DNA from 2 places in the Mycobacterium riyadhense genome. Region 2 is predicted to be linked to the other one. Evidence: predicted binding sites of a transcription regulator. Region 2 holds the regulator's gene; the other holds the start of a gene.
The links. Region 2 encodes LexA, which represses DNA repair genes until DNA is damaged. Its sites were predicted from a motif close to CGAACANNTGTTCG; they were not measured.
Positions count from the first base shown of each region.

Region 1: AADZ78_RS18930 (HNH endonuclease signature motif containing protein) is a predicted target of LexA. The motif match lies at 2,285-2,298, and genes of this name have one in related genera.

Region 1 is NZ_OY970456.1:4,300,664-4,312,448, forward strand. It holds gene AADZ78_RS18920 (DUF167 domain-containing protein) at 1-138, shown strand, start outside; partial or broken gene AADZ78_RS18925 (DUF433 domain-containing protein) at 266-417, shown strand; gene AADZ78_RS18930 (HNH endonuclease signature motif containing protein) at 951-2,210, opposite strand; partial or broken gene AADZ78_RS29195 (hypothetical protein) at 2,333-2,488, opposite strand; gene AADZ78_RS18940 (hotdog fold thioesterase) at 2,570-3,580, shown strand; gene AADZ78_RS18945 (amidohydrolase family protein) at 3,633-4,850, shown strand; gene AADZ78_RS18950 (anti-sigma factor antagonist) at 4,980-5,405, shown strand; gene AADZ78_RS18955 (SpoIIE family protein phosphatase) at 5,561-7,522, shown strand; gene AADZ78_RS18960 (acyl-CoA dehydrogenase family protein) at 7,531-8,766, opposite strand; gene AADZ78_RS18965 (acyl-CoA dehydrogenase family protein) at 8,763-9,896, opposite strand; gene AADZ78_RS18970 (hypothetical protein) at 10,055-10,864, shown strand; gene AADZ78_RS18975 (hypothetical protein) at 10,861-11,532, shown strand; gene AADZ78_RS18980 (cytochrome P450) at 11,706-11,785, shown strand, end outside.
Region 2 is NZ_OY970456.1:2,080,028-2,091,812, forward strand. It holds gene hflX (GTPase HflX) at 1-481, shown strand, start outside; gene AADZ78_RS09410 (acyl-CoA dehydrogenase family protein) at 557-1,717, shown strand; gene AADZ78_RS09415 (TerC/Alx family metal homeostasis membrane protein) at 1,714-2,901, opposite strand; gene AADZ78_RS09420 (LGFP repeat-containing protein) at 3,192-5,417, shown strand; gene lexA (transcriptional repressor LexA) at 5,437-6,123, opposite strand; gene AADZ78_RS09430 (LysM peptidoglycan-binding domain-containing protein) at 6,368-6,862, shown strand; gene nrdR (transcriptional regulator NrdR) at 7,020-7,484, shown strand; gene AADZ78_RS09440 (peroxynitrite isomerase) at 7,513-8,007, shown strand; gene AADZ78_RS09445 (PhzF family phenazine biosynthesis protein) at 8,018-8,710, opposite strand; gene AADZ78_RS09450 (alpha/beta fold hydrolase) at 8,737-9,762, opposite strand; gene AADZ78_RS09455 (proteasome assembly chaperone family protein) at 9,799-10,776, opposite strand; gene sthA (Si-specific NAD(P)(+) transhydrogenase) at 10,900-11,785, opposite strand, start outside.

The sequences.
Region 1 (11,785 bases), 2.2 Mb from region 2:
CGCGAGCCGGCGGTTGACGGCAAGGCGAACGACGCGGTGACCCGATTGCTCGCGGCCCACCTCCAATTGCCAAGAAGTCGAGTCGAATTGGTGTCGGGAGCGACATCACGGCTCAAGCGATTCCGTCTGAGCCGCTAAGCAGGCGCCCGCTGTCGAGCGGGTGGTGGCGATGAGTCTGACTTCGTTTCAGAGTCGGGTTCGGGGAACACCACGACGCTGAAGTCTTGCCCGCATCGGCGAGGTACGACCGCACGTCGTGGTCAGCAGACCCCACCCGACCGGTAGCTACGCTCGGCTGCCGGTTCGTGGAGATCGCAGAAGCGTAGGTGCTTGAACGCCTTTCGCCGAGCGGGTGTACCGATGCGGCGGATCCGACCATCCGTCGACTGGCCGATCAAAAATGTCGGACCACATGCTGCCGTCGGCGCACAAGTCGTGAAGCCGCCACGGAAGCGGCTGCCGGACCAATCGTTTGGGGGTCGCTCGCGTGTGCGCGGAGATCAACTCCGATACGTGATGCCATGCCGCGGGAATAGGTTCGATCGGGATATGCACTGGCGCAAGGTCATGTCGACGGCTTCGCTTTAATGAGATCGACGACGTAGATGGGATCGACGCGCTCGTGCACCAGTCGTTGGGATCGCCGACGAATCGGGACGCTTTGTCGGTGGTGATGCGGTCGCGGTCGACGATCCAGCCCGGCCAAGCCCAGCGCCGAACGTGAACCGAGCAGGGTAACGCTCGGCCCCAACTAGCGCGCACCGTCAGCGCGGATCTTGATGAGGGCGTGCGGAGGTCGTCACGTCGCGGGTCGGCGGTGGTGCGGGTTTGATTGTCGGCCCCGATTTTCAGGATGCGGCAGAGCGGATAGTACGAACGAAATCCTTGATGCCCCAAACCGTTTAGGCTTCGCTCCAGGGTGCTGGTGCCGACCGGCACCGGTGACCGGCCTAGTTGTTTGTCGGTGGTGGTTGCGGCTGGAATGGTTCATACCACCACCAGTCGGCGCGCTCGCCGGTGGGTCCGGGGCAGGGCGCTACCTCAGGCGGAGGTTTCTTCGGTGGGCGGGCTAGCGATCCTGCGCTCAGCGGCCGACCGGCGCTATCGGTGACGGTCAGGTTGGTTGCGGGTCCGGTGATGGTGATCAGGCCTCGATGGTGCAGCCGGTGGTGATACGGGCATACCAGCACCAGGTTGGCCAGCTCGGTGGGGCCACCGTCTTCCCAATGCCGGATGTGATGTGCGTGCAGACCACGGGTGGCATCACAACCCGGAACCGCGCACGTGGGGTGGCGGTGCTCGAGCGCACGGCGAAGCCGGCGGTTGATCTGGCGGGTCGCTCGACCGGAGCCGATGACCTCGCCGTCGCGTTCGAACCAGACTTCATAGGTGGCATCGCACATCAGGTAACGGCGTTCAGACTCGCTGAGCAGCGGACCCAGGTGCAGCGCAGCGGCGCGCTGCTCGACGTCCAGATGCATCACCACGGTGGTGTGGTGGCCGTGGGGCCGGCGGGTCGCCTCGGTATCCCACCCAGCCTCGACCAGACGCATGAACGCCTCGACAGTGCCCGGCAACGGGGGTGCCTGATCGGATGCACCGTCGCGGTTGTCGTGATCGTGCTTCCACTCAGCGATCAGTGCGTCAAGATGAGACTGCAGTGCCGCGTCGAACTTCGCCGCGTCGAGGTGGGGAAGTTTGATCCGCCAGCAGCTGAACTCGTCGTCGGTGATCTTGGTGATCGAGGGCTGCGGTTGCGGTCGAGAATCGGGTTGGGGGCGCGGTGGGCGCGGTTCCAGCTTGAGCGCGGTGCGCAGCTGGTTGACCGTGGCGCTGCGGGCCAGCTCCGCATAGTGCTCATCGGATCCCTCGCCCGCTCGCGCCGCGATGACGCCGACCTGATCTAGCGACAGTCGGCCCTCCCGCATGCCTTGGGCGCAGCGGGGAAACTCCTCAAGCCGGCGCGCCACGGTGGTGATCGTGTGGGCGTTCGCCGATGACGAGCCGGTCTTCCAGGCCACCAACGCCGCCACCGACCGGGCGCCCGTAGCGCCGCACAGCTCGTCGCGATCCAGCTCTGCCACGATCTCCACGATGCGCCCATCAATCGCATTGCGCTGACCGGTCAGCTCCGCCAACTCCTCGAACAACACCTCAAGGCGCTGGTCAGGACGCACTGCAGCGGCGTCGGACGAGGCGGTCGAGGACATGACTTCATCATCGCAGCCGGGTACGACAACTCTGGGCTGCCCGATCCGCACCGGGGCTGTGCCGTCATCACCGGCGAAGAGATGCTCGGCCCCGCCGGTGCGGGCACACCAAGATCCAGCGCCGGCTCGTAGAACTTGCACAGGATCGCGGTGTGGTTGCCGGTCTCACGTTCGCGCGCGACCAGGTCGATTCCAGTGTCGGTCTTGCCCCTCCGGTCCGGCCAATCGATCCATCGCCACACCGCGTCGTACTGCTGCGCCATCGTCGGGTCCAGCTCGTGGAGCAGATTCGGGTTAGGGCTACCACCCATCCCATCCAACTTCACGGATATCACCGCAAGCGCGGTAACCTCATTCTCATGGCTGAAGTCACGCGTGCCGACCGCTTTATCAAGACGGCGGTCGAGATCCTGGGCGAAACCGGACGCACCGACTTCACTGTGCAGGAAGTCGTCGCGCGCTCCAAGACCTCACTGCGGGCCTTCTACCAGCACTTCAGCAGCAAGGACGAACTGCTGTTGGCGCTGTTCGACAGGACCATCGCGCAATCGGTGCAGGTTTGGCGCGCCGAGACCGCCGGACTGGACAGCACCGCCGCGCTAAAGCTGGTATTCGACCGCGTCGGCGCGCAGCCGGAAACAACTACCCAAGACAGTCTCAACCGGGCACTAAGCCTCTACAACCAACACCTCGCCGAAACCCGGCCGAGGGAATACGCCCGTGTTCTGTCCCCCCTTCATCGACTGATTCACGACATCGTCGTCCAGGGCATCACCGAGGGGGTCTTCAGCCCTGGCTTAGACGTCGGTGCAGCCGCGGCGATTGTCATGCAGACGATGGTGGGCGCACTCCGATTGCGTTGGCTGGGAACCGAATTGAACGGGTCCACCATCGACACCGGCCAACTCTACGACTTCTGCAGTCGCGCCCTCGGTATCCGTGACACCGACGGCCAATCCGCAACGCCCTCATTGGCCGAGCTGTTCGCGCAAATCGGGATGCGCCCGGCCACCGGTCACGGCGACGAGTTCGCGATGACGATGCCGGTCAGCCCCCAAGTGGTCAACACCTCCGGCGCACTGCAAGGCGGCTTGCTCGCCACGCTGGCCGACGTGGCGGGCGGGCAACTCGGCCTGGAATACCTACAGCCCGGCACCGCCATGACGACCGCCGATCTAGCGATCCGCTACCTACGACCGATCAGGCAGGGCTCGGCGCTCGCGGTCCCCCGGGTGCTGCGGGCCGGCCGGCGTTCTCTGGTGATGCAGATCGACATCTTTGGCGACAGTGACAGCGACAGCGAGCTGGCGGCGACGGCGACCGTGAATTTCGCCATCGTCAAGCACGATGGCGCACCCGTCGACAATTAGTGGTAACGTCATTACCAGCCACTGAGATCGAGATTTTTGCCAGGAGATCGCCATGCCTTCTCGCGAGCTTTCGTTTCCCGTGTTTGACGCCGATAACCACATGTACGAACCCCAGGAAGCGCTGACCAAGTTCCTCCCAGATAAGCGCAAGCACGTCATCGACTATGTCCAGGTCCGCGGCCGCACCAAGATCGTGGTGCGCGGGCACATTAGCGACTACATCCCGAACCCAACGTTTGAGGTGGTGGCGCGTCCCGGCGCGCAGGAGGAGTACTTTCGGCACGGCAGCGGAGGCAAGAGCTACCGCGAAGTGATGGGTGAGCCGATGAAGGCGATCCCCGCCTTCCGTGAGCCGGGTCCGCGCCTGGAGGTCATGGACGAGCTCGGCATCGACTACGCGCTCATGTTCCCCACGCTGGCCAGCCTGGTCGAAGAGCGCATGAAAGACGATCCGGAGATGACCCACGACGTCATCCATGCGCTCAATGAATGGATGTACGAAACCTGGTCGTTCAACTACCGAGACCGCATCTTCGCCACCCCGGTGATCACCCTGCCCATCGTCGACCGTGCGCTCGAAGAACTCGATTGGTGCCTGCATCGGGGTGCACGCACGGTGCTGGTCCGCCCGGCTCCGGTACCCGGCTACCGCGGCAGCCGATCGTTCGGCTTCGAGGAGTTCGACCCGTTCTGGCAAGCCTGCGTCCGCGCCGAGATCCCGGTCTCGATGCACGCCTCCGACAGTGGTTACTCCGAGCTGCTCAACATCTGGGAACCCGGCGACGAATTCCTTCCGTTCAAGCCGACGGCCTTCCGAAGCCTGGCGATGGGCCATCGGCCCATCGAAGATGCCATGGGCGCATTGGTCTGCCATGGCGCGCTGTCCCGCAACCCGGAACTACGCATTCTGTCCATCGAAAACGGTGCTGACTGGGTGCCGCACCTGTTCAAAGGGCTCAAAGGCGTCTACAAGAAGATGCCGCACGCGTTCAGCGAAGACCCGATCGAAGCGTTCAAGCGGTGCGTGTACATCAGCCCGTTCTGGGAGGACCGGTTCACCGAGATCGTCAACATGGTGGGCACCGATCGGGTGGTCTTCGGATCCGACTGGCCGCATCCCGAAGGCCTCAAGGATCCCATCTCCTTCGTAGACGAACTGTCCGGTTTCGGTCAGGAAGACGTCGAAAAGATCATGGGCGGCAACATGATGAAGGTGATGAAGGTTGCGAACCCGGCTTCGAAGCGGGTCTTCAAACCTGTCTCCGCCTGATCGATTCGCCAGCGGCGCACCCCCGCAGGTTCTATAGTTAGCCTATAGACGGTTTCGGCAGGTCTTGCGATACAAAGTCCGACTGTTTGTCGTCCGGGGGGTCCGGCGCGGTCGATTGGGGGATGGACCATGAACGTGCATTCAGCGGGGTCATTTACCACCCAGGTGGTATTGAGTGCGCGGCTCGCATCCGAGTTGGGTGAACCACACAGCACGCTCCGAGCGGTCACGCAGCGCAACGGTCCGGCGGTGGTCATTCGCGCGGGCGGCGAGGTCGACGCCGCTAACGAGCGAACCTGGCGACATCTGATCGGCGAAGCAGCCGCAATCGCCACCCCACCCGGATCACTCGTCGTTGACGTCAGTGGCCTCGATTTCATGGGGTGCTGTGCGTTCGCCACGTTGGCGGAGGAAGCACAACGCTGCCGCCGTCGGGGCATCGAATTGCGCCTGGTGAGTCGCGACCCGGGCCTCCCCCGGATCGTCGCTGCCTGTGGGTTCACCAACGTGTTGCCCGTTCATCGGGCCATGGAGTCTGCGCTGTCCATCGCATAGTTTGCGCATAACCTTCCTTCGGGTTCGCCGCGGCTCGTAATGAAATTGGTGCGGCGAGCTGGTAGCGGGCGTTGATAATCTGGTTGTTGCTGCTCGGCGAATTCGCCCGCGCACCCCGACTGTTTGCTGATTCGGTCCGTAGGAGGGACTGCCAAATGGCGGCCGAGATGGACTGGGACACGACGGTCGGCAGGGCCGAGGATGTGCGCCGCATCTTCGAGAGCATCCCCGCGATGATGGTCGGCCTGGAGGGCCCTGAACATCGCTTTGTCGCGGTGAACGCCGCATTTCGCGCATTCAATCCGTTGCTCACCAACGTTGGAAAGACCGCCAAGGAGGTCTATCCCGAACTCGAGGGCCAGCAGATCTACCACATGTTCGATCGGGTCTATCAAACCGGTGAGCCGCAATCCGGCTCTGAGTGGCGGCTTCAGGCTGATTACGACGGTTCAGGAATCGAGGAACGATTCTTTGACTTTGTCGTCACACCGCGGCGCCGGGCCGACGGATCGATCGAGGGTGTGCAGCTCATCTTCGATGACGTCACGGCCCGAGTGAAAGCCAGGCTGGCAGCCGAGGCGCGGGTGGAGGAACTTTCCGAGCGATACCGGCACGTCCGCGATTCGGCCACCGTGATGCAGCAGGCACTACTCGCACCTTCGGTACCCGTTGTCCCGGCCGCCGACATCGCCGCGGAGTATCTCGTCGCCGCGCAGGACACCGCGGCAGGTGGCGACTGGTTCGACGCCATAGCTCGCGGAGACCGGTTGGTGCTCATCGTCGGAGACGTCGTCGGTCACGGTGTCGAGGCTGCGGCGGTGATGTCGCAACTGCGCACCGCGCTGCGGATGCAAATCTCAGCGGGGCGCAGCATCGCCGAAGCGCTCGAGGCGGTGGACCGCTTCCGCGAGCAGGTACCGGGATCCAAGTCGGCCACCATCTGTGTCGGCTCGCTCGACTTCGCGACCGGCGAATTCCAGTACTGCACCGCCGGGCACCCACCGCCGTTGGTGGTGACCGCCGAAGCGAAGGCCCGCTATGTGGAACCCTCCGGAGCTGGTCCGCTCGGAAGCGGCACTGGATTCGCAGTACGCAGCGAAGTACTCAACGTGGGCGACACCGTCATGCTGTATACCGACGGACTGATCGAACGTCCAGGCCGGCCGCTGGGGGCCAGCACGGCCGAGTTCGCCGACTTGGCGGCCACGATCGTCAGCGGCGGCGGCTTTGTCCTCGATTCGCCGGCCCGGCCCATCGATCGCCTCTGTTCCGAGACGCTTGAATTGCTGCTCCGATCCACTGGCTACAACGACGACGTCACACTGCTTGCGGCACAGCGCCGGACGCCGGTGCCGGCGTTGCACATTACCGCGGATGCGACCATTTACGCCGCGCGCGCGATCCGGGCCCGGCTCCGTGACTGGCTTTCCGAGATCGGCGCCGATTCCGCCGACATCTCCGACGTCGTTCATGCCGTCTCCGAATTCGTAGAGAACGCAGTCGAACATGCTTACACCACAGAGGTTTCCGACGGAATCATCGTTGAAGCGGCGCTGGCTGGCGATGGCATTCTGCGGGCTTCGGTAGCCGACCGGGGCCAGTGGAAGCATCACCGCCAAGGCGAGCAGGGCCGCGGGCGCGGATTGGCGATGGCCGAGGCCCTGGTGTCCGAATCGCACGTCACCCACGACGCTGACGGGACGACTGCCGCACTTACGCACCGACTTTCGCGGCCGGCCCGGTTCGTCACTGACGCGGCGGCTGGCCGCCCAAGCTACCACCAGACACTCGACGACGAATTCGTTTCCCTGGTCACCGATGCCGGCCGCATCATCGTCCGGGGCGACATCGACTCGAACACCGCGCCGACCCTAGACCGCCAGATCGCCGTCGAAAGCCGCTCTGGCATAGCGTCATTGACGATCGACCTCAGCGCCGTCACCCACCTGGGATCGGCAGGGGTCAGCGCGCTCGCCGCGGCGCGCGAGCGGGCACATAAACAGGGCGGCGACTGTGTATTGGTGGCGCCGCCGGGCAGCCCTGCCCACCACGTCTTGTCACTGGTTCAGTTACCTGTTGTCACCGGCGATACCGAAAATGTCTTCGCCGAAGATTAGAACGGCCCCTAGCGCGCCCGACCGTGGCGCACCTGATTGAACGGCACGCCGCGATCGGCGGCGTACTCCCGCGGGAAGTTCAGGACTCGCTCGCCAATGACGTTGCGAGCCATTTCCGTTGTGCCGCCGCCGATGGCGACCGACTGCCGGGATAGGTAGCGGAATCCGGTCTGCAGTCCTTCGCCGTATTGCCCGACGACACCGGCGGCCCCCGCGATCGCGAGCGCCGTGTCGATCTCGAGGGTCACGGTCTCGGCATGGAAGAGCCTGATGAGCGTCCCAGCGGCCGGCGGCAAGGCGCCGTCTCGGACGCTGCGAGAGACGTGGTCGATCAGCTGCTCGGCAACCGCGCGATGCACCAGCGCTCGGCCGGCCATCTCCTTGACCCGATCGCTGTCGGCGTGGCCGGTCTGCTCCGCGAGGTCGGCGTAGTCGACCGGTGTTGTGTGGCCGCCCTCGCTACCGGAGCCGCTGGCGAACTCCGAGCCCTGCCCCACGGCGCGGCGTTCGTGGTACAGCTGCCGTGACGCCACCGCCCAGCCGCCGTTCACCTCACCGACCACGGCGTCGTCACCAACGTCCACCCCGTCCAGAAACTCCTCGCAGAATTCGGTGGAACCGTTCACCTGGGTGATCCGCCGCAATGTGATGCCCGGATGGGAGATCGGCACCAGGAACATGGTCAGGCCGTCGTGCTTGGGCACATCCCAATCGGTGCGGGCCAGACACAGTCCGTAGTCGGCAGCGAACGCGCTGGTGCTCCAGGTCTTGGCGCCGTTGATCACCCACCGGTCGCCCTGACGCTCGGCACGCGTGATAACACCAGCCAGATCGGACCCGCCGCTGGGTTCGGACAGCAGCTGCACCAGCACCTCGTCGCCGCGCAGCGCCGCGGCGATGTGCTGTTTCTTCTGCTCCGCACTGCCGGTGTCGAGCAGCGTCGCGCAGCAGATGGTGAACGTGGGCGTGTTGAGGATCAACGGCATCTCGTAGCGCAGCGATGCTTCGTCGAATGCTCGCTGGTATTCGTAATCCAAGCCCAGGCCGCCGTACTCGCGCGGGAAGCAGATCCCGGCAAATCCGCCTTCGTAAAGCCGCTTTTGCAGTTCTCGTGCGCGGCGCCAGGAACGTTCGTCGTCGCGGGGCGCGGGAGGCGGCGAGGCCGGATCTATGCGAGGCATGTTCTCGGCCAGCCAGGCACTGGCCCGTCCGGCAAACTCTGCAACCGATTCGGTGGGCGTCATCGCGCCGACCTCTCCGCCTCATACACCCGCAGGTTGTGTTCCTCGGGTGTGCCAAACATGGCCCGGTACAACGCAACTCGCCTCAGGTACAGGTGCAGGTCGTGTTCCCAGGTGATGCCGATGCCGCCGTGCATCTGCACGCAGCCTTGGACGATTCGGCCGGCAAGCTCTCCGACGTAGGACTTGGCGATGCTGGCCGACAGGCCGGCCGCGGGTGCGCGGGCGGATATGTCGGCGACGGCGGCCGCCGTGGTCGCACGGCACGCTTCCAGCCACATCTTCATATCCGCGAACGCGTGTTTAAGTGCCTGATACGACGCAAGCGGGCGGCCAAACGTGTGTCGGTCCAGCGCCCACCGGACGGTGAAGTCGAAGACCGTTTGCAGGATGCCGACCACCTCGGCGCACTGCAGCACCTGCGCGATTTGGCTTTGGCGCTCTATCAGCCTGGCGGTCTCGCCGGCTCCACCGACAGCTGCCGACCCAGCCACGGCAACACCGTCCAACTCCACTCGCGCATACTGCTTAACCAGATCCACCGATTGCTGGGCCGTAATCCGTACGCCGGGTGTAGCCGTTGGGACCAGGAACTGGCGGATCTCGTCACGGCATCGCGCCACGACCAGCAGTACCGCGCTCTGCGCCGCGGCTTCGACACGGTCTTTGATGCCGTCGATTCGGTAGCCGGTGTCGGTGGCTGTGGCTGTAACGGTGGGATCCAGCGGCGCCCACCCCCGGCCCGGCTCGCAAACCGCCCACGACGCCACCGTTTCACCGGACATCAGCGATCCGATCAAGTCGGCATGCGCCCGCGGATCGTCGCAGTCCACCAGCCCCGCGAGCACTGAGCTGACCGGGTACAGCGGACCGGGCGCCACCGTCTTACCAAGCTGTTCGGCGACCATGGCAAGATCGGCAACGCCATTGCCTGAGACGCTGCCGCCGCCCAACTCCTCCGGGACTAGCAAACCCGTCCACCCAAGCGCAGCGGCTCGTCGCCACCACGCCGGGTCAAAGGAAGTACCGGCGGCATGCAGCTCGCGGACGTAGCGCAGCGGCGCTTCTTTTTGTACAAATGCTTGGGTTGTTGAGGTAAAGAGTATCTTTTCGGGAGAGTCGACAGCGGTCATGACGCCGGCCGGACTTTCGGTGGAAAGTTTGGGTGGCTGACCATCGCCCCTGTTCGGTTCTCGTCGGAGTTGGCTGGCGACTCCGATGTTAGCAATGGGCAATACAGTAAGAGATACCGGAGTTCAGTCGATAATGAAGTTGACGAGCTATAACCGCCATGGCTGAGACGAGCGAACCACCGACGGATTCGGTGAACTCAAAGGCCGACGCAATGGCGTTGGTCGAGGAAGCCGAAGCTGAAGCCGCCGAAGCCGAAGCGCTCGCCGCTGCGGCGCGCGCCCGGGCGCGTGCTGCCCGGCTGCGACGTCAACTGGCCGGCGATGCCGACGCCGACTACGAGGACTTCGACGAGTACGGCGACGAGTACGACGACGAGTACGACGACGAGTACGACGAAGAGGACGCCGAGGACTACGAGGACGCCGAACTCGAGGCCACAAAGCCCGACTCATGGCGAAGCCGGTTGCCGAGCTGGGTGCGGATCCCCCCGCTGTCGACGCTTGCGACGGTGGCCGCGATCCTGATCATCTGCGGCTTTACCGCGTTCAGCGGATATATCGTCTGGACGCACCACGAAGCCACCGAGCGCCAGCAGCGCGCGGCGGCGTTTGCCGCGGGGGCCAGGCAAGGCGTCGTCAATATGACGTCTCTTGACTTCAACAAGGCCAAAGAGGACGTACAACGGGTCATCGATAGCTCTACCGGTGAATTCCGTGACGACTTTCAGGCACGGGCAGCCGATTTCACAAAGGTCGTGGAGCAATCCAAAGTGGTGACCGAAGGCACGGTCAACGCCACGGCGGTCGAGTCCATGGGCGACCATTCCGCGTTGGTATTGGTGTCGGCAACATCACGGGTCACCAATTCCGCGGGTGCCAAAGACGAACCACGCGCCTGGCGGCTGCGAGTGACGGTGACCGAGGAGGCCGGGCAGTACAAGATGTCGAAAGTTGAGTTCGTACCGTGAGCGATGAAGTGCGCGACACCGAGGCCACCGAAGCCCTGGAGATCGACGCGGATAGCGGAGCCGACGAATCGGCAACCGCGGAATCTGACGAAGCGCTTTCCGAGGAGTCTGACGAAGCGCCTTCCGAAGACGACTCCCCCGCGCCACGCCGGTTCTGGCGACGCGACTTGTGGCGTGTGCAGGTCAATGTGAAACCGGTTGCGGTAATCCTGATCCTGCTCGTGCTGATCTCCGGCGGGGTTACGGCGTGGCTGTATGTCAAGCAGTACAAGCCTGATCAGCAGACCGATCCCAGTGTCGCGCGGGCGGCCGTCAACGCCGCGTCTGATGGGACAGTCGCGCTGTTGTCGTACTCACCCGACACCCTCGACAAGGACTTCGCCACCGCCAAGTCCCATCTCTCCGGGGATTTCCTGTCCTACTACGACCAGTTCACGCAGCAGATCGTGGCTCCGGCGGCAAAGCAGAAGTCGTTGAAGACCACCGCTCACGTGATGCGCGCCGCGATATCGGAGTTGCACCCCCATTCGGCCGTCGTTCTGGTTTTCGTCGATCAGAGCACCACAAGCAAAGACAATCCGAATCCGACGATGGCGGCCAGCAGCGTGCTGGTGCACATGGCCCTGGTCGACGGCAAATGGCTCATTACCAAGTTCACGCCGGTCTAAAGCTAGCTGCCGAACGCACGACACCACTGCCGAGCGTGTAGCGCCCGGTTCTCTTGGGAGACAATCTAATCCGGATCTGCGGGCCTTCGTCTTCGAGCATGGGGCCAGCACCGGTTGGGGCTTCGTTGCTATTTATATTATGATAGCGATATTCCATCTCAGGAGGAGCGCTGATGACGCTCGACACCGATGCCAACCGCCAGGCCACTACCCTTGACCTCACCGGTCAAACCAGCCCCTACCCGTTCTTCGA
Region 2 (11,785 bases):
ATTGGTCGAGGCGTTCCGCTCCACGCTGGAGGAGGTCGTCGACGCCGACCTGTTGGTACACGTCGTCGACGGGTCTGACGTCAACCCGCTCGCCCAGATCAGTGCGGTCCGGCAGGTGATCTCCGATGTGATCGCCGACCGTAACGGTGATCCGCCGCCAGAGCTGGTGGTGGTCAACAAAGTCGACGCCGCAACCGCTCTGACGCTGGCCAAGTTGCGGCACGAGCTGCGCGGCGCAGTGTTCGTCTCCGCGCGCACCGGCGACGGTATCGATGCGTTACGGCAGCGCATTGCCCAGCTCGCGAAGCCCAGCGACACCGCCGTGGACGTGGTGATCCCTTATCACCGCGGTGACCTGGTGGCCCGAGTGCACACCGACGGGCGGGTACAGCAGGCCGAGCACAAGCCGGAGGGCACCCGGATCCAGGCTCGGGTTCCAGTGGCGCTGGCCGCAAGTCTGCGTGAGTTCACGACTCACTAGCCGCCCACCCGTGTCGACCAACCGTCCGGTTGGTATATCTTGGCGACAGAGTTTCATTTGCCGCGGAGGTCAGCCATGGGCAGTGCCGTCAAGTACGAGCGCACACTTTTCGAACCCGAGCACGAACTTTTCCGCGAGTCCTACCGGGGCTTCCTCGACCGCCACGTTGCGCCGTATCACGACGACTGGGAGAAGGCCAAGATCGTCGACCGCGGGGTCTGGCTCGAGGCCGGCAAGCAGGGCTTCCTGGGCATGGCGGTACCCGAGGAGTACGGCGGTGGTGGCAACCCCGACTTCCGGTACAACACGATCATCACCGAAGAAACCACCATTGGGCGCTACAGCGGCATCGGCTTCGGCTTGCACAACGACATCGTGGCGCCGTATTTGCTGGCGCTGGCTACCGAAGAACAGAAGCAACGTTGGTTACCCAAGTTCTGCACCGGGGAGCTGATCACCGCGATAGCGATGACCGAGCCGGGTACCGGTAGTGACCTGCAAGGCATCAAGACCCGCGCCGTCAAACAAGGCGATCACTATGTGCTCAACGGGTCGAAGACGTTCATCACCAACGGGATTAACTCAGACCTGGTGATCGTGGTGGCGCAGACCGACCCGGAGAAGGGTGCGCAGGGCTTTTCGCTGCTCGTCGTCGAACGGGGTATGGAGGGTTTCGAACGCGGCCGCCATCTTGACAAGATCGGGTTGGACGCCCAGGACACCGCCGAGCTGTCGTTCACTGACGTGCATGTGCCGGCTGAAAACCTGCTGGGCCAGGAGGGGATGGGGTTCATCTACCTCATGCAGAACCTCCCGCAGGAACGGATCTCGATCGCCATCATGGCGGCCGCGGCAATGGAAGATGTGTTGGAGCAGACACTGCAATACACCAAGGAACGCAAGGCTTTTGGCAGGTCGATTGGCAGCTTCCAGAACAGCCGATTCGTGCTGGCCGAGCTGGCGACCGAAGCCACCGTGGTGCGCATCATGGTCGACGAGTTCATCGCGTTGCACCTGCAGGGGAAGTTGACGGCGGAACAGGCCGCCATGGCCAAGTGGTACTCCACTGAAAAGCAGGTACACCTGATCGACCGCTGCCTGCAGCTGCATGGCGGGTACGGTTACATGCGCGAATATTCAGTTGCCCGTGCCTATCTCGATGCCCGGGTACAGACCATCTATGGCGGCACCACCGAAATAATGAAGGAGATTGTCGGCCGCAGCTTGGGCGTCTAGGGCGTCTCGCGTCCATCGTGTGCGTCGTGCGCCTTCCGTAGCAGCTGCATCAGCTCATCGTCGTACCAGATCCGAACGCGGTATTGCATTGGGAGCTCGCCGATCTGACGTTCCTCGTCGAGTAACTTCGCGAAGATCTTCTCGCGCTCGACGGGATCGGTCTCATAGCGCGGGTCGAGGTATTCCGTCGCGTGACGCCGGGCCCTTGCTGTCGATGTCTGTGCCCGTCCGCGCGACGACAGCACCGACGCCGCGGCCGTGGTCAGCAAGATGACGATGATGACCGTTAACGACGTCATCGTGCTCACTTTCACAACCGGAACCGGTCGACCATGGTTGATGAACGGAATGTTGTTGTGGTGCAACGCTTCCAGCATGAGTTTGATGCCGATGAAGCCAAGAATCGCGGCCAGCCCGTAGGACAGAAACACCAGCCGATCCAGCAGCCCGTCGATCAAGAAGTAGAGCTGGCGCAGGCCCAGCAGGGAGAACGCGGTGGCCGCGAACACCAGGTAGACGTTTCCGGTCAGACCGAAAAGCGCCGGCACCGAATCGAACGCGAACAGCAGGTCGGTGCCACCGACAGCGATCATGACCAACAACATCGGGGTCATCAGTCGCTCGCCGTTCTCGACCGTGCGCAATCGGTCGCCGTCGTAATTCTGCGAGGTCCGCAAGAACCGCCCGGCCAGCCGGATGATGAAGTTGTCGGCGGTATGGCTTTCAGCCTCTGCGGGTTTGGCGAGGTTGCCCGCCATGAACAGCAGGGCTACGCCGAATAGGTAGAAGGTCCAATTGAAGGTCACGATGAGCGCAGCCCCGACGAAGATGAATCCGGTGCGCGTGACCAGCGCGAACGCAATACCGAATAACAGCACCTTTTGCTGGGCAACCCGAGGCACCCGGAAGCTGCTGATAATGACCAGGAATACGAACAAGTTGTCGACGGACAGGGCCTCGTCAGTGAGATAGCAGGCGAAATATTCGGCCGACATGTTCAGGCCGCCAAAGATGACAACGCCGATACCGAACAGGACCGCGATCCCGACGTAGGTCGCCGACCAGAGGGCGGCCTCACGTAGCGTCGACACGTGTGTTTCGCGCACCCGGAAGACGTAGTCGAACGCCATCAAGCCAGCGATCGCGACGATGGTCAGGGCCCAGACAGCTCCGGAAACACCCATGTCAGCTGTGTTTCCTCCCGCCGCACGTGCTGGGCTACCGTCTCCGGCACGGTAGCCCAAACCCTGCTGGCTGTGCAGCAAGGTTGCTCGCGACACTCGCGCGTCCCGGCATCATTTCGACATCGGCTGGGTATCCGTTTTCGTAATATTTGCGAATTGACTTCGCATTTGTCGTTCGCTAGAGCAGAGTTATGCGAGCCCGGCCACGATGCGGACCGTAGCTGGGGGAGGGCCCACGGTGGGGAATCCACCGGCTCGCGGCGCGAGTAGGGCAGCGGCTGGGAGGCTTGGTGAACGGGCAGAGAGGTCACTTGAAGAAGAGCGTTGGGCGTGCGCTGGTCGGCTTGACAGCCACAGCGCTGGCTGCAGTCTTGCTGACGCCTACGGCGGGGGCATCTCCGATAGGCGACGCCGAGGCCGCCATGATGGCGGCGTGGGATAAGGCGGGGGGCGACACGTCGACGCTCGGCGCCCGCAAGGGCGATGTTTATCCGGTAGCCGACGGGTTCGCGCTGGACTTCGACGGCGGCAAGATGTACTTCACCCCGGCCACCGGCGCGAAGTACATGTACGGTCCGATCCTGGACAAATACGAGTCGCTTGGTGGTCCGGCCGGCAGCGATCTGGGCTTCCCGACCATCAACGAAGTTCCGGGTCTTGCCGGACCTGACAGTCGCGTGAGCACCTTCTCCGCCAGCGACAACCCGGTGATCTTCTGGACGCCCGACCACGGCGCATTTGTCGTGCGCGGCGCGTTGAACGCGGCGTGGGACAGGCTGGGCAGCTCGGGTGGCGTTCTGGGTGCTCCAGTCGGCGATGAAACCTACAGTGGCGAGGTCACTTCCCAGAAGTTCAGCGGCGGTGAGATCTCATGGAACAGAAATAGCAAGGAGTTCACCTCCACCCCGCCGGCGTTGGCCGACCAGTTGAAGGATCTGCAGGTAGCGATCGATCCCGCCGCGGCCATCAATATGGCCTGGCGTGCCGCCGGCGGCGCCGCTGGCCCGTTGGGTGCCAAGAAGGGTGACCAGTACCCGATCGGCGGGGACGGGATAGTCCAGGACTTCACCGGCGGCAAGGTCTTCTTCAGCCCGGCCACCGGAGCCAATGCCGTCGAGGGCGCAATCCTGCAGAAGTATGAGTCGCTGGGTGGGCCGGTCAGCAGTGATCTGGGGTTCCCCACCGCCAACGAGGCCGACGGCGGGATCACCCCCGCAAGCCGGATCGCGTCGTTTTCGGCGGCTGACAAGCCGGTGATCTTCTGGACGCCCGACCATGGCGCGTTTGTGGTGCGCGGAGCCATGAAGGCCGCGTGGGACAAGCTCAAAGGCCCCACGGGCAAACTGGGCGCGCCGGTCGGTGACCAAACCGTGGACGGCGATGTGATCTCGCAGAAGTTCACCGGCGGCAAGGTCTCGTACGACCGCGCGAAAAACACGTTCACCACCGACCCGGCGAACCTGGCGCCGTTGCTGTCCGGTCTGCAGGTGGCGGGTCAGAATCAGCCCAGCGTTGCGGGTCCGCCCGCGCACGGCAAGAAGTTCACCTGGCATTGGTGGTGGCTGGTGGCTGCCGTCCCGGTGGTGCTGCTGATCGTGATGGCCGTGTTGGTGGTCCTTGGATTACGCCGGCGTCGCGGCGGCCACGAGCCCGCTGTGTTCCCCCGCGAGCATGACTTTGACCATGACGTTGCTAGCTATGACGCGGGGGCGGACGGTCACTGGCCGCATGATGAGGTCGATTACGGCACCGAACGCTTCCCGCTCGACGACCAGCATCTCCCGGAACATCCGGCGCCGGATGACGAGTCGACGTTGCGGGTCAGTTGGCCGCGAGGTGCCGGTGGCGGCGTGGCCGAGGGCTATGACTACGGGGCGGTCGACGAAGAAGACCCCGACGCGGTTGACACCACGCCCACGCCCATCGTGTCGCCCAGCGATCTCGCCCAAGCGACCGTTATCGACGAGCCCGTCGTTCCGGAAACCGTGGCGGCCGACACCTTTGTGCCCGAGGCCTTCACTCCCGAATCCGTCACTCCGCAAGGCGTAGCTCCAGAAGCCTACGTTCCGGAAACCTACGTTCCGGAATCCCATGTTCCGGAGGCGGCGTTCCCGGATACCTACACTGCGAACGCCGGTGTCACGGACGAGGCCTTCTTGGACAGCGCCGTTACGGAGGCTAGGTCGGTTCCTGAGGTGCGGACCGGGCGGCATGCAGCTGCGGATTCATCGGCAGATGAAGCAGAAGTGGCCGCAGAAGCGGGATATGGGGCTACGCCAGAAGCGCCGCCGGCGCGCACGGCTCCGCGGGCGCCCAGCCAGGGTGTGCGGCCGATGATCCATCTGCCGCTAGAGCACGACCCATACCAGGCTCCGGATGGCTACCCGGTCAAGGCCAGTGCCCGTTTCGGCTTGTATTACACGCCCAGCAGTGCGCTATATCACGACACGCTCGCCGAACTCTGGTTCGCCAGCGAAGAAGTCGCACAGGCCAACGGATTCGTCAAAGCGGACTAACCTCGGCCGCTAACCGGCATTAGATCTTCCGGATCACCGTGACGACCTTGCCAAGCACGGTGGCATCATTGCCGGGGATCGGGTCGAAGGCCGGGTTGTGCGGCATCAGCCAGACTTGACCGCCGGCCCGCTTGAACGTCTTGACGGTGGCCTCGCCGTCGATCATCGCGGCAACGATGTCACCGTTGTCGGCGACGTTTTGCTGACGCACAACCACCCAGTCGCCGTCGCAAATCGCCGCCTCGACCATCGAGTCGCCGACAACCTTGAGCAGGAACAGCGTCCCCTCGCCGACCAGCTCGCGGGGCAACGGGAAGATGTCCTCGACGGCTTCCTCGGCAAGAATCGGGCCACCGGCCGCGATGCGCCCCAGCACCGGGACAAAGGTGGGTTCCGGTAGTGCGTCCGAGCCGGCGACTTCGGTGACCTGCGTTGGTGTTGCGGTGTCGTCGACGCCGCGGACGTCGACGGCCCGAGGGCGGTTCGGGTCACGGCGCAGGTAGCCCTTGCGCTCTAAGGTGCGCAACTGGTGCGCCACCGAGGATGTTGACGTCAGACCGACCGCGTCGCCGATCTCCCGGATGCTCGGCGGGTATCCGCGGCCGGTGACCGAAGCACGGATGACGTTCAAGATCGTGCGCTGCCGCTCGGTCAGCGATGAATCCGCTGGGCCCGATTCCGGTGAGGTGTCGTTGCTGTCGCTCATGCACTGAATGTAGCCGCAACCCCGCTAAGAATCAAACATGTGTTCGACTGTGTGTCGCTCGATCCCCCGTACTCGCCATTCGGGCAGGTGGTGGTCGCCGGCGCCGAACAAGACAGGGCTTGTCGGTGGTCTGGTTTAACGTCTTTCACGAGCGACACGCTTCGATCAAATGTTCGGTGTTCGAACACACGAGCGACTAGAGTGTCGAACACACGAGCGAGAAACCGTCGGCCGGAGGAACAGCATGACCATCATCCAGACAGTCCCGCCACGTACCCGTAGTGTCCGGGGGCCGATCAACGGGCCGATTCACGAGCCCCGCTGTGGCCGGGCTCGGGAGGCCCAATCGCGCAGGCCGGGTCCCTATCGGCCGGCGGGGACGCCGCTGCGCTACCACGGCACCGGGGTTGTGATATCGACGGCATCTCATCGCAGGCGTCCGGTCACGGTAGCGACGACAGTGGGGTTGGCCCTGCTTGCTGCGATGATCACCCTCTGGCTCGGCCTGGTCGCCAACTTTGGGAACCTGGCCAACGGCAACTCCCCAGGTGCGCTCACTCGGGTACCCGACACGCTCGCTGTGGTGCGTGTGTTGCCTGGGGAGTCCTTGCAAAGCGTCGCCGCGCGCGTCGCGCCCGACGCACCGGTGCGCCAGGTTGCCGACCGCATCCGCGAACTCAATGCCCTGGACTCCACGGTGCTGTCCGCGGGCCAGACCCTGATCGCGCCGGTGGGCTGACGGTTTCACCGTGTACTGCGAAAACCGTTCTACGCCAAGCTTGCTCGCTGACCGCGGGGTTGAGCGCGCGTGGCTGGCGGCTGCGTTGGCCCTGCGGGCGAGCGCACAGGTACTCTCGGAGTCGTCTGCGGTACCCGGATGCGGCAAAGGAGCGGCCATGCACTGTCCGTTCTGCCGGCATCCCGATTCCCGGGTGATTGACTCGCGGGAAACCGATGAAGGCCAGGCCATTCGGCGGCGGCGGTCGTGTCCCGAGTGTGGGCGGCGGTTCACCACCGTGGAAACCGCAATCCTGGCCGTGGTCAAGCGCAGTGGTGTTACAGAGCCTTTCAGCCGGGAAAAGGTCATTAGCGGCGTGCGTCGAGCATGCCAGGGGCGTCAGGTGGACGACGATGCGCTGAACCTGCTCGCCCAGCAAGTGGAAGACACCGTGCGTGCCGCTGGGTCGCCGGAGGTCCCCAGCCACGAGGTCGGTCTGGCGATCCTTGGGCCGTTGCGCGACCTCGACGAGGTGGCTTATCTGCGCTTCGCGTCGGTATACCGATCCTTTTCGTCAGCAGACGATTTCGAGCGCGAGATCGAGGCGCTTCGCGCGCACCGCAACGTATCGGCTCCCAACTGACCGATCGCAACGCGGTTAGGCTTCCATCATGCTTCCTGAGCTACACCCTGATCTCGAGGCATTGGCACCACTATTGGGTACCTGGGCTGGTCGGGGCAGAGGAGAGTATCCGACGATTCAGCCGTTTGAGTACCTCGAGGAAGTCGTTTTCTCCCACGTGGGCAAGCCATTTCTGGCGTATGGGCAAAGGACCAGGGCCGTAGCCGACGGCAAGCCGTTGCATGCAGAAACGGGGTATCTCCGCGTGCCGCAACCCGGTCACCTTGAACTGGTACTCGCTCACCCGAGCGGCATCACCGAAATCGAGGTGGGCACCTATTCGCGCAGCGGCGATGTCATCGAAGTCGAGTTGGCCACCACGCCGATCGGGGTCATCGGACTAACCCCGACCGCTAAAGAGGTGAATGCACTTGGGCGTTCGCTGCGCATCGACGGCGACCAGCTTTCGTACTCGTTGCAGATGGGTGCGGTCGGGCAACCCCTGCAGCATCACCTCGCCGCCGTGCTGCACCGAAAACGCTGAACGCCACGCGTCAGTCGACTTGTCTCACACCGTCATTGACGACGCGGCCGGTGACGCCGACCCACCCCTCGGGACTCCAGGCGGTTTCGATGATCGACCCCTTGCCCTGGGTAATGGTGAGATCGCGGCTGAGGTAGTCGGTAATACGTATCGCCGCCGAGCCGGTCGCTTCGTCTTCCGCCACGCCAAGGTTGGACGCGAACATCCGGGCCCGAATCGATCCGGCGGACCGGTCGGTCCAGGTCCACAGGTAGTGGGCGATGTCGTCGGGGAAATCGGTCGGGTCGGCGGCTGCAAGGGCCTCGAGTGATTCGATGTCGTGGATGGCAATCTCTGGCGCCCACTCCGCCCGTGCGTTGATCGTTGTGAGGTCGCCACTGTCGCTGTAACTCACCTGCACGATGCCGGCCGGCACCTGCAGCGTGTGTATCGGCATATCGTTGTGGCGCAGCCACCACGACGCTCCCACCGTCGGGTGGCCAGCGAACGGCACTTCGGTGCGCGGAGTGTGGATGGTGGCGTGCGCAGTGGTCGAGCCGACTGCCGGGAGATCGACGAATATCGTTTCGCTATAACCCAATTGGGCTGTCAGGTGTTGCCGGTCGCGATGCTCAACCTGGCTGGCATCGACCACGCCGAGCGGATTACCGAAATTGCCGTCCGGATCGGTGAAGACCCGCAAGACGGTCACGTCTATACCCATGGCCCGACTGTACGTTGTGCGCTGGATCAGGTAGCACTGCGTTCGTCGGAACCCATCGCGTTCAGGACGGCCACGCGAGTGTCGACAGGGCCGGAGACGGTGCGTTCGCCGCTGCCGGTGCGGAGCAACTGGCGAAGGGCGACCGGGTCATATTCGGCGGGCGCTGTGGTGTCGATGAAGCGCTGCACGACGTCGATGAAGCGGGCCGGGTCATCGTGGAACGGAAAATGGCCGGAGCGCTCGAAGATCTCCAGCCTGGAGCCGGGCATCGCGGCGTGCGCCATTTCGGCATGGCGGACGGGGACCACCACGTCCCGGCTGCCCCAGATGATCTGCACCGGAATGGCCTCGGTCAAATAACATCGGTCCAGCATCGTGACGATCTGCCCGCGCCAGTCCACCACGGCCCGCAACGTGCGGCTGAACGCCGCTGAGGCTGTCGGCTCCGGTAGGTCATCCAGTATCCGCAACACATTGGGCAGGTCACGCCCGAGGCCGGTCGATCCGATTGCCAGGCCCGCTATCCGCCCGGCCAGCTGAACTGCCGGCAGCACCAGGGGAAGCCGCAATAATGCCAGGGCCTCGCTGCCCATCGGCAACGAGGCCAGGCGGAAGACGATGTTGACATCCTTGGTGACGCCGCCGGCGCCGACCAGCACCAGCCGCTCGACCAGCTGAGGAAACTGGTAGGCGAACTGCATCGCCACGCCGCCGCCGAGTGAATGTCCCACGACTGTGACGCGTTCGATGTCGAGCACGCTGAGCAGGTCGCGCATGCCGTTGGCGTATGCGGCCACCGAGTAGTCGGCGCGTGGCTTGTCGGACTTGCCGTGGCCCAACAGATCTGGGGCGATGACAGTGAACCGCTGGGCGAGCTTGGCGTGGATGCCGTTCCAGGTCGTGGAGTTATCGCCGATGCCGTGGATCAGCAGAATCGCCGGTCCGTCGCCAGCGATCCGGAAGGCCCGCTTATAGCCGTGGATGGTGCGGAACTGCAGCGAAGGCGCAGTCACTTCCCGCACCGGGCGAAGTCTGCGCTTCCGCTCGGTCATGTCGCCAACCTCGTTGTCGGGCCAGGTTAGGGGGCTTTACTTCGGATCGTCGTCGTCGAACTTCTTTTCCGCCTGCTGAGCCAGGAACCGCTCAAACTCTGCCCCAAGCTCGTCGCCGCTAGGTAGCTCTTCGTCGCGTGCTAGTAACGACCTGTTCTCCTGAGCGTCGATGAAGGCATCGTACTGGCGCTCAAGGGCTGCCACCACTTGAGCGACCTCTGCGCTCGCCTGAACCTGTTCGTCGATTTTGGCCCGGATCTCGGCTGCCGCTTCGGCCAGCGCGGTCAACGGCAGTTCCAGTGAGCCGGTCTTGGCCACCTGCTCGAGCAGCGCCTGGGCTGCGGCGGGGTAGTCGGTCTGCGTCAGGTAGTGCGGGACGTGGACGGTGAAACCGACGACCTCGTGACCGTGTTGCGCCATGCGGTACTCCAGCAGGTTGGAAGCGCTACCGGGAACTTGGATTTCGGTGATCCACGGCGTGAAATCGGCGATCAGATCCCCATTGTTGGAATGCGCGGTCAGGGTGATGGGCCGCGTGTGCGGAACGGCCATCGGCACGGTGCCCAGGCCGATCGTCTGCCGTACCCCTAGACGCTCGGCCAGCAGTCGCACCGCGGTGATAAAACGCTCCCATTTCAGATCCGGCTCCATGCCGGCCAGCAGCAGGAACGGGGTGCCGACGCTGTCGCGCAGCGCGTAGAGGCTCAGTTCTGGATCGTCGTAATCGGTGAAGTGATCGGTCTTGAACGTCATCAGCGGCCGGCGCGACCGGTAGTCCAGCAGTTCGTCAATCGCGAAGGACGCGACCAGCTCGGTGTCCAGGACCGCCTTGAGGTGGCGTGCGGCTAGCCGGATCGCGTGACCGGCGTCGGAAAAGCCCTCCAAAGCGTGTACCAACACCGGGCCACGACCGTCGGACGTCGACAACACGGGCGCCGGAAACTCGAGCTCGTACATGCCAGGTTGGCCGGGCTGGTAGTCCTGCGCCTCGCCCGGGTCTTGACCGTGGGCCATGGGTGTTGCCTCCTCTCGGGGTGTCTCTGGCGTGCCTCCACCAGTGTCTCTCAATGCGATGAGTACCAGTAATTGAACCAGCAAACCTGGACGGACGGCTCTGCCGTCGCGCGGCCGGCTAGCTCAGTGTAAGAACTGGTTGAGCGCGCGCATTTTGTTCGTCACGTCCAGCGCGGCGACCTTGTAGGCCTCGGAGAACGTCGGGTAGTTGAACACCGCGTCGACCAGATAGTCGACGGTGCCGCCGCATCCCATCACCGCCTGGCCGATGTGCACCATCTCGGTGGCGCTGGTCCCGAAGATGTGCACGCCGAGCAGCGTGCGATCGCGAGTGGACACCAGCAGCTTGAGCATGCCGTAGGAGTCGCCGGCGATCTGGCCGCGGGCCAGCTCCCGGTACCGGGCCACGCCCACCTCGTAGGGGATCGAGTCCTTGGTCAGTTCCACCTCGGTGGCTCCGACATAGGACACCTCGGGGATCGAATAGATCCCGATCGGTTGCAGCGCGGTCATGCCGTCGGTTGGCTCGCCGAATGCGTGATAGGCGGCCAGCCGGCCCTGGTCCATCGAGGTCGCCGCCAGCGCCGGGAAGCCGATGACGTCGCCGACGGCGTAAATGTGATCGACCTTCGTTTGGAATTGATCGTCGACGAAAATCCGTCCCCGGTGGTCGGTCTCCAACCCCGCATTCTCCAGGCCCAGGTGTTCGGTTTGGCCTTCCCGGCCTGCGGAGTACATCACCGTCTCGGCGGGAATTTGCTTGCCGCTGGCCAAGGTGGTGACGGTGCCAGCAGAGCCGACGTCGACGGCGGTCACTTCCTCGCCGAACCGGAAGGTCACCGCGAGGTCGCGCAGGTGGAACTTGAGCGCTTCCACGATCTCCGGGTCGCAGAAATCCAGCATCGTGTCGCGCTTTTCGACGACGGTCACCTTGGTGCCCAGCGCGGCGAACATCGATGCGTACTCGATTCCGATGACCCCGGCGCCGACGACCACCATCGACGCCGGC